Regions from separate parts of the Zoogloea sp. GW822-FHT05C07 genome, predicted to be linked through region 1. Evidence: riboswitches for the same ligand, from Rfam matches in the RefSeq annotation. Region 1 holds a riboswitch; each other region holds the start of a gene.
The links. Region 1 has a riboswitch for cobalamin ahead of AC3QL2_RS18085 (energy-coupling factor ABC transporter permease). Riboswitches for the same ligand answer to the same signal wherever they lie in the genome.
Positions count from the first base shown of each region.

Region 1 (3,215 bases):
TGATTCGCACACCGCCGCCCTTCAGCGTGTAGCCGAAGGTCACCCGCTCGATGCGGCCACCATCGCTCTCGGCCTGGGTGCGGAAGTCGGCAAAGCCTTCCAGCCAGGCCAGGTTGCGGAACGCGTCGCCGGCATCCAGAAAGATATAGTTGCGCGCCACCTTGGGCTTGAGATAGTTGAGTTGGGTGCTCAGGTCGTGGAAATACTCGAAGGCCGCACGCAGACGCCGGTCGAGGCTGGTCCTGGCTGCATCGACCCGTTCGAAGGCGTCTTCGGCAGCCCGCTGGCGGGTCTCCACCTCGCCGCGCAGCTGGTCCAGCAAGCCGCCACTCCGTACGGTCGGCAGCGGCTCCTCGTCCTTTTGCGCGGCGGCCGCCTGGCCAGCGAGGCGCACCGGCGGGAAGTCGTTGCCCGGGACCTCGTGATAGGTCTCCTTCGAACGGGGCAGGCCGCTGTAGCGGGAGTCGATCTCCTGCACGCGTTTTCGCGCCGCCTCCAGATCGAAGGAGTTGATGTCGGCGAGCAGGGCCTCTGCCTCCGCATCCAGGGTGTCGGCCTTCGTATCCTCGCGTCGGCTCCGCTCCTTGTCCGGACAGGAATCCGGAAGGGAGGGCGAGGCCATGCCGCGGCCGGGAGGGAAAAAGGAATCGGGTTGCACGGAAGTCAGGACACCACTGGAAATTGATCCGCTGGAAGGGACCGGGGTTATTACAGATGCAAGTATTCCGCTGCCTGCGGGCCCGGTCAATCCCGGAATGGTGCGGGATTACCCTCCAATCCCTGTGAAAAATTCCCAGTCCCGGAAACTCTGTCCCCGAAACGGGCAAAATCCAGCATCGTTCGCTGCCTTCCGCTAGGGCAGCTTGCACGCGTAAAGGACATGCGGTTAGACTCCGCGCCGTTACGGGTGCCGACCCTGCGTCTGCAGGGAAGGTGAAACGGGAAGTCCGGTGACGTCGGTGAGCATGCTCTCCCCGACCATTCCGGCGCAGCCCCCGCTGCTGTAAGCCTGACGAATCTGCTCCACGCCACTGGGTTTTTCCCGGGAAGGCCGGCAGAAGAGAGTGAAGGCGAGCCAGAAGACCGGCCTGTGACGATTTGGTGTGGTACCGGCCCCGGGGTGTGGGCAGATCCGACCGATGGGCTTGCCCAGACCCGTTGCCGTCCCGTTCCCTCCGCCGTCTTCCGGAACCGTCGCCGCCACAGGTCCGCACCCGCCTGGTCAGTATGCGTTTGTTCTGCACATCCCCGTTGCCCTGCCGCACTTCGTTCAATCGACACGAAGGAAAGCAAGCATGCACATCGAACCGGGGTACGTCGCCAGTGCCAAGATCGTCGCCGCCAACGCCGCCGCCGTGGCGCTGCTCGGCAGCCAGTCCATCCACCTCCTCAAGCAGCCGCAGCTGATCGCCCGCACGCTCATCGCCGGCGTCTTCTTCACGCTGTTCATGCAGGCCTTCCACCTCAAGGTCGGCCCGTCCGAACTGCACTTCCTCGGCGCCATGCCGATCTACCTGTCCCTCGGCTTCGTGCCGGCCCTGTTCGGCTTCGCCATCGGCCTGCTGGCCCAGGGCCTGCTGTTCGAGCCGACCGACCTGGTGCATCTGGGCGTCAACACCCTGTCCCTCGCCGTGCCGCTGATGCTGGTGCATGCCACCTTCGGCCAGCGCCTCGCCCGGCTTGATGTGCGCAGCATCCTCAAGCTCGATGCCGCCTACTACAGCGGCGTGACCCTGATGGTCGGCTTCTGGCTTGCCATCGGTGAGGTCGCCACGCCCTTCTCCGCCTGGCTGGCCTTCGCCTCGTCCTACGCCGCCATCGTGATGGTCGAACCGATCTTCACGCTGCTGGCCCTGCAGGCCATCGGCCGCCGCCAGGACAACCCGGTGGTGCGCTTCTGCTTCGCCGCGAAGGCTGCCTGATGGCTGGCAAGGTCTGGTTCGTGGGCGCCGGTCCGGGCGACCCGGAGCTGCTCACCGTGAAGGGCCGCCGCCTGCTCGAAGAAGCCGGCGCGATCCTCTTCGCCGGCTCGCTGGTGGATCAGGCGGCGACGCTGTTCGCGCCGCCCGGCTGCGAGATCCGCGACTCCAAGGACATGACGCTGGAAGAGATGAGCGCCTGGCTCCTCGACCAGACCGCCCGCCACGCCACCGTGGTGCGCCTGCAGACCGGCGACCCCGGCCTGTACGGCGCGCTGGTAGAGATGACCCGCCCGCTCACCGCCGCCGGCATCGAATGGGCGGTGGTGCCGGGCGTCTCGTCGGCCTTCGCCTCGGCGGCGGCGGCCGGCGAGACCCTGACGCTGCCGGAAGTCACGCAGACAGTGATCCTGACCCGCGTCGCCGGGCGCACGCCGATGCCGGCGGGCGAAGAACTGGAAGCACTGGCCGCCCACCGGACGACCCTGTGCATCTTCCTGTCCATCACCCTGCTGCACGCGGTGCAGCGCGCGCTGCGCGCCGCCGGCTGGGCCGAGGACGCGCCGATCGTGGTGGTGCAGAAGGCCAGCTGGCCGGGCGAGGAGAAGATCGTCCGCGGCACCCTCGCCGACATCAAGAAGCGCTGCCAGGCCGAGAAGATCGCCAGCCAGGCAATGATCATCGCCAGCCCCACGCTGGGCGCCGCCGACTGGCCGACCCTGGCCCGCTCCAAGCTCTACGACCCGGCCTTCGGCCACCGCTTCCGCAAGGCTTCGGCCGCCTCTGAAGAGACTTCCGCATGAACGACACCACCCTGCTCCTCGTCGGCCACGGCTCCCGCAACCGGGACGGCAACAAGGAAATCCTGCACTTCGCCGCCCAGTGGCGCGAACGTCACCCGGCCTGGCGCATCGAGGTGTGCTTCATCGAGCACGCCGACGTGCTGCTCGCCGAAGGCCTCGACCGCGCCGCCCGCGACAGCCGCCGCGTCGTCGTGCTGCCCTTCATCCTCAACGCCGCCGGCCACGTGAAGATGGAGCTGCCGGCCGCCATCGAGGATGCCCGCGCCCGCCACCCCGGCGTGGACTTCGGCTGCACCCGCCACCTGGGCATGGGCCGCGAGATCCTCGCCGTGCTGCAGGGCCAGCTCGACCGCCTGATGAAATCCCTGGCGATGCCCGACCCCCAGACCACCGGCGTGGTCCTCCTCGGCCGCGGCTCGTCGGACGCCGGCGCCAACGGCGAACTGGCCCGCATGGCACGCTGGCTCTTCGAGGACAACGATCACGAGCTGGT
Region 1 covers NZ_CM179510.1:3,899,484-3,902,698, reverse strand. The annotation lists gene AC3QL2_RS18090 (hypothetical protein) at 1-622, opposite strand, end outside; cobalamin riboswitch at 889-1,106, shown strand; gene AC3QL2_RS18085 (energy-coupling factor ABC transporter permease) at 1,296-1,922, shown strand; gene cobM (precorrin-4 C(11)-methyltransferase) at 1,922-2,722, shown strand; gene AC3QL2_RS18075 (sirohydrochlorin chelatase) at 2,719-3,215, shown strand, end outside.

Region 2 (3,215 bases), 1.4 Mb from region 1:
AGATCCGCATCCCCGCCACCTACATGCGCGGCGGCACCAGCAAGGGCGTGTTCTTCCGCGTAGACGACCTGCCGGAAGCCTGCCGCGCGCCGGGGCCGGCCCGCGACCGCCTGCTGCAGCGGGTGATCGGCAGCCCCGATCCCTACGGCAAGCAGATCGACGGCATGGGCGGCGCCACCTCCAGCACCAGCAAGGTGGTGATCCTGTCGAAGAGCACGCGGCCCGATCACGACGTGGACTACCTGTTCGGCCAGGTCGCCATCGACGGGGACTTCGTGGACTGGTCCGGCAACTGCGGCAACCTGTCGGCGGCCGTCGGCCCCTTCGCCATCACCGCCGGTCTCGTCGACGCGTCCCGCCTGCCGGCTGATGGCCTGGCCACGGTACGCATCTGGCAGGCCAACATCGACAAGACCATCATCGCCCATGTCCCGCTGCGGGATGGGCAAGTGCAGGAAACCGGGGATTTCGAGCTGGATGGCGTCAGCTTTCCCGCCGCCGAGGTCGCGCTGGAATTCGTCGATCCAGCTGACGAGGGTGACCGCGAGGGTGGCAACGACAGCGCCGCCCTCTTCCCGACCGGCCGCTCGGTGGACGAGCTGGAGCTGCCCGAAACCGTCATCGCCGGCGGACGCCTGCGCGCCACGCTGATCAACGCCGGCATCCCGACAATCTTCGTGAACGCCGCGGATCTGGGCTACCAGGGCACCGAACTGCAGGACGCCATCAACGGCGACGCCGCCGCGCTGGCCCGCTTCGAGGCCATCCGCGCCCACGGCGCCCTGCGCATGGGGCTGATCCGCAGCCTCGACGAAGCCGCCACACGGCAGCACACCCCGAAGATCGCTTTCGTTGCCCCGCCGGCCGATTACGTGGCCTCCAGCGGCAAAGCCGTCGCCGCCGCGGACATCGACCTGCTGGTGCGCGCGCTGTCGATGGGCAAGCTGCACCACGCGATGATGGGCACGGCGGCGGTGGCCATCGGCACTGCCGCAGCCATCCCCGGCACCCTGGTCAATCTCGCCGCGGGCGGTGGCAAGCGCAACACCGTGCGCTTCGGCCATCCGTCCGGCACGCTGCGCGTCGGCGCCGAGGCCCAGGCCACGGACAGCGGCTGGGTGGTCACCCGCGCCTCCATGAGCCGCAGCGCGCGCATCCTCATGGAAGGCTGGGTACGCGTACCGGGTGATGCGTTCCCAGCTTAGCTGGCCAGGATGGGGCGCCGCGCCACAGGGGGGCACTGCAAGCCAACCTACTATCCATTGATTACGGAGCGGTAAAAATAACTAGATAGCGGCCTCATCGATTGACATCCCCATCAATCGCCGCCTAAACTCCGCCCCGTCATTGGTTCCCCGCCAGGGGATGAAAAGGGAAGCCGGTGCGAGACCACGGTCTCAATGCCGGCACTGCCCCCGCAACTGTAATCGGCGAGTTTCGTGCCCCCACAGCCACTGGATGCGCTCCGGGAAGGCCGGCACGACACGCGGACCCGAGAGTCAGGAGACCTGCCATGGCCCAATCCTTTTGCGCTTTTGGGGCGGGGTGTCCCTGAAACGAGGAGTCTTGCCGCCGTCGTGCGGCGGGCCGCCCTGCCGGGTTCCCGCTGCCGCGCTCCAATTGCTCCCTCGGCTCTCCGCCCCCCCGGACACGGAGAACCCGCTTGCAGACCGCCATCCTGAAATCCTCGCCGAGCCACGCCGGCAGCCATGAAACCGCCGTCGCCGCGCTGCAGGTCATCCGCCGCAACGGAGCCGTCGTCACCTTCAACGCCGACAAGATCGCCGTGGCCATGACCAAGGCCTTCCTCGCCGTGGAGGGCAACGCCAGCGCCGCCTCGTCCCGCGTCCGCGAGATCGTCGGCCGCCTCACCGACACCGTACTGCGCGCCCTCACCCGCCGCCTGCCCGACGGCGGCACGGTCTCCATCGAGGACATCCAGGACCAGGTCGAACTGGCCCTGATGCGCTCCGGCGAGCACGACGTGGCCCGCGCCTACGTGCTGTACCGGGAACGCCGGTCAGCGGAACGGGCCGCCGTGCCAGTCGACAGCGCGGCCGCGACTATCCTCCACGTACTGGACGGCGAGCGCCGCATCCCCCTCGACACCGCCCGCCTGCTCGCCAACTGCCGGGCCGCCTGCGCCGGCCTGGGCGATGGTGTCAGCCCCCAGGCCATCCTCGACCACGCCCTCCGCAACCTCTACGATGGCGTTCCCCTCGCCGACGTGGACCAGGCGCTGATCCTCGCCGCGCGCGGCCTGATCGAGCGCGAACCCGGCTACAACCAGGCCACCGCGCGCCTGCTGCTGGTCAGCCTGGCGCGGGAAGTGCTGGGCCACGGCGTGCAACTCGATGCGCTGGCCGGGCTGTACGCCGAGCAGCTGCCGGAATTCGTCGGCCGCGGGATCGCCGCCGGGCTGCTCGACCCGCGCCTGGCCGACTTCGATCTAGCCCGCCTCGCCGCCGCCCTTCGCCCCGAACGCGACCTGCAGTTCGGCTACCTCGGCCTGCAGACCCTCTACGACCGCTACTTCCTGCACGTGGACGGGCGCCGCATCGAGCTGCCGCAGATCTTCTTCATGCGCGTCGCGATGGGCCTCGCCCTCAACGAGATCGACCGGGAAGCCCGTGCCATCGAGTTCTACGCGCTGATCTCGAGCTTCGACTTCATGTGCTCGACACCGACCCTGTTCAACAGCGGCACGCGCCATTCCCAGCTGTCCTCGTGCTACCTCACCACGGTCTCGGACGACCTGGAAGGCATCTACCAGGCGGTCAAGGAGAACGCACTGCTGCAGAAATACGCCGGCGGCCTCGGCAACGACTGGACCCCAGTGCGCGCCCTCGGCAGCCGCATCAAGGGCACCAACGGCCACAGCCAGGGCGTGATCCCCTTTCTGAAGGTGGTCAACGACACCGCCGTCGCCGTAAACCAGGGCGGCAAGCGCAAGGGCGCGGTGTGCGCCTACCTGGAGACCTGGCACCTGGACATCGAGGAGTTCCTCGACCTGCGCAAGAACACCGGTGACGAGCGGCGGCGCACCCACGACATGAACACCGCCAACTGGATTCCCGACCTGTTCATGAAGCGGGTGCATGAGAACGCCGAATGGACCCTGTTCTCCCCGTCGGACGTACCCGACCTGCACGAGCGCTACGGCACCGACTTCGAAGCCGCCTACGTCGCCTACGAGGCCCGCGCCGACGCCGGCG
Region 2 covers NZ_CM179510.1:5,265,661-5,268,875, forward strand. The annotation lists gene prpF (2-methylaconitate cis-trans isomerase PrpF) at 1-1,205, shown strand, start outside; cobalamin riboswitch at 1,331-1,530, shown strand; gene AC3QL2_RS24150 (ribonucleoside-diphosphate reductase subunit alpha) at 1,664-3,215, shown strand, end outside.
Region 2: it holds a riboswitch for cobalamin, as region 1 does, so the genes downstream of both, AC3QL2_RS24150 (ribonucleoside-diphosphate reductase subunit alpha) here and AC3QL2_RS18085 (energy-coupling factor ABC transporter permease) in region 1, are expected to answer to the same signal.

Region 3 (3,215 bases), 1.5 Mb from region 1:
CGGACGGCCGGGAAGCCTTAATTGGCGCGGTTTTGCCGACCCATGGAACGGACCTGCAGGACGACCCGGCGGCTGTTGCGCACCTCGCGCTCCCACGCGCGCTTTAGCACGAAACGCAGTTCGTAGTCGCCGGCCACCTCGCCGATCACCGAAAAGACCTGGCTGCCGTCGCACGGCTGCGCGGCCGTCGCCTGGCTTTCCTCAAGGCAGACGCGGACCGCGCCGTTGGCGCCGTCCACGTACCAGGTGGCGCCGCTGCCCGGATAGGACGGCAGCGCGATGCGGCAGATCTGCCCGACGTTGCTGGCAAGGCGTTGAGTGCTCATGGTGTGGATTCCCGTTTGCTTTTTTTAGGGGATCCATGGTGCCCTGCAGCAAGCTGACACCGCTATGCGGCGGGACATGACCGGGCTGTGACCTATTACCGCCCGGCCCTCAGGCCCCCTTGAGGATCAGCGGCAGGCCCGCGGCGACGAAAGTCACCCGTCCGCAGAGGGCGGCCACGGCCTGGTTGAGGCGCCCGGCCTCGTCGCGGAACAGGCGGCCCAGCGGGCTTTCCGGCACCAGGCCGAGGCCCACCTCGTTGGCGACGAAGATCACCCGCCCCGGCAGCCGCGGAATCAGTTCGAGCAGGGCCGAGCGCTCGCGGGCAAAGGCCGGCAGCAACTCGGCGCCGGCAGCGGGCGGCAGGTTCTCAGCCCCGTCGAGCAGGTTAGCCAGCCACAGGGTCAGGCAATCGACGACCACGCAGCGCTCCGCCGACGCCGTCGCCTGCAGCGCCTCCGCCAGCGCACGCGGCGCTTCGACGACGTTCCAGCCGGCGGGGCGGTCGACCTGGTGGCGGGCGATGCGCACGCGCATCTCTTCGTCCAGCGCCTCGGCGGTGGCGATCACATGCACGGCCAGGCCGCTGGCGGCGGCAGCCTGCTCGGCGTGGCGGCTCTTGCCGGAACGGGCGCCGCCCAGGATAAATTCAGATGACATAAGAAGGCTCCAGTTGATTGACGTAAACGTCAACCAAATTCGGGAAGTGACTGATTTTGGTGGTATTATCGCCGCCGTTGTCGCCACAGGGCCGAATCGGTCCGGCGACACGCGTGCTCCAGGTGCTCCAGCGGCCATCCAGGCCAGGAGTTAAACGGGAAACAGGTGCGCGTCCTTCCACGGAAGCCGCAATGCCTGTGCTGCCCCCGCAACGGTAAGCAAGCGCCAGACGCATCACACAGCCACTGGGCCCACCGGGCCTGGGAAGGCGATGCGTCCTGTCCGGTCGGCATTGTGCCGCACCGGCTCGGCTTGTGAGCCCGGATACCGGCCTCGATCACACAACAGCGGAAGTGCCACGGGGTGGTGGCAATGCGCGCGGCCGTGATCCTGTCCGGCCTTCTGCGGCTACTCCCCGGCATTTCCAGACGCAATCCACCCGAGTCGGCGGGGACGCCACCGGGTCCGGGAGAACCTGACAGATGATCATCCGCCTTTCCACCGCCGCCCTCGCGGTCGCTTCCGCCTTCCCCGCCATTGCGCTGGCTGCGCCGGCCGAGCAGCCCACCGTCGTCGTCACCGCCACCCGCCAGGCCCAGCGTGCCGACGAGTCGCTGGCCGACATCACCGTCATCGAGCGCGAGCAGATCGAACGCGCCGGCTCGACCTTCTCGCTGCCCGAACTGCTGGCCCGCCAGCCCGGCATCCAGATGGCTTCCAGCGGCGGCCCCGGCAAGGCCACCGACATCTTCATCCGCGGCGCCAGCCCGCGCCAGACCCTGCTGATCGTGGACGGCATGCGCCTCGGCTCGACGACCCTCGGCACGCCGAGCTGGCAGGACATCCCGCTGTCGCAGATCGAGCGCATCGAAATCGTCCGCGGCCCGGCCTCCGCGCTGTATGGCGCAGATGCCATCGGCGGCGTGATCCAGATCTTCACCCGCAAGGGCGAAGGCGCACCGAAGGTGGACGCCTTCGTCGGCATCGGCAGCTACGGCACCCGCGAAACCTCGGTCGGCGTGTCCGGCGGTACCGACAAGCTGTCCTACTCGGTGCGCGGCGGCTATGCCGAGAACGATGGCTACAGCGCCATCTACAGCAAGGCCAAGCAGCCCTTCTACTACAACCCGGACAAGGATCCGTACCGCAACAGCAACTTCTCCGCCAACCTGGGCTATCGCCTGACGGACGGCCATGAAGTGGGTGCCTCGATCCTCTACGCCACCAGCCGCAACCACTACGACTCGGGCGTCGGCTTCGACAACTACAACAACAATATCCAGAACGCCTGGAACCTGTTCACCCGCAATCGCCTCACGGACGTGTGGACCAGCACCGTGCGCTTCGGCCAGTCGGTGGACGATTCGAAGGACTTCGCCTCCTACGCCCCCAACGGCGCGTCGATCAAGACCACCCAGCAGCAGTTCATGTGGCAGAACGACATCCGCCTGCCGGTCGGTACCCTGCTCGCCGCCTACGAGAACCTGCACCAGAAGGCCGTCAACCAGGACACCTTCGACGTCAGCCGCACGATCAACTCGGCCCTGCTCGGGTGGACCGCCGGCTTCGGCCCGCACAAGGTCCAGCTCAACGCCCGCCACGACGACAACAGCCAGTTCGGCGGCAAGACCACCGGCTACGCCGGCTACGGCTACCAGATCCTGCCGACGCTACGCGTGCAGGGCAGCATCGGCAACGCCTTCCGCGCGCCGACCTTCAACGAGCTGTACTACCCGGGTTACGGCAACGCCAACCTGAAGGCGGAAAGCGCCTACAACAAGGAAGTCGGCCTGCTGTGGGAACAGCACGGGCACAGCGTCAGCGCTACCTATTTCCGCAACCGCATCAGCAACCTGATCGTCAACGACCAGAACTTCATCCCGCAGAACGTCGGCAGCGCCCGCCTAGAAGGCATCAGCCTGGGCTACGGCGGCCAGCTCGCCGGCTTCGACATCGTCGCCAATATCGACTTCCTCGATCCGAAGGACCTGGACACCGACAAGCGCCTGCAGCGCCGCGCCAACAAGACCGGCAACCTGGCAATCAGCCGCAGCTTCGCGGCCCTCACCGTGGGCGCCGAATGGCAGGGCGCCGGCGGCCGCTACGACCGCACCAACGAGGTCAACCCAATGGGCGGCTACGGGCTGGTAAACGCCTTCGCCAAGTACGCGCTGACCAAGGAGCTGGGCCTCGAAGCACGGGCCAACAACATCCTCGACAAGCAGTACGAA
Region 3 covers NZ_CM179510.1:2,383,459-2,386,673, reverse strand. The annotation lists gene AC3QL2_RS11245 (protease inhibitor I42 family protein) at 18-326, opposite strand; gene cobU (bifunctional adenosylcobinamide kinase/adenosylcobinamide-phosphate guanylyltransferase) at 436-984, opposite strand; cobalamin riboswitch at 1,088-1,334, shown strand; gene AC3QL2_RS11235 (TonB-dependent receptor domain-containing protein) at 1,467-3,215, shown strand, end outside.
Region 3: it holds a riboswitch for cobalamin, as region 1 does, so the genes downstream of both, AC3QL2_RS11235 (TonB-dependent receptor domain-containing protein) here and AC3QL2_RS18085 (energy-coupling factor ABC transporter permease) in region 1, are expected to answer to the same signal.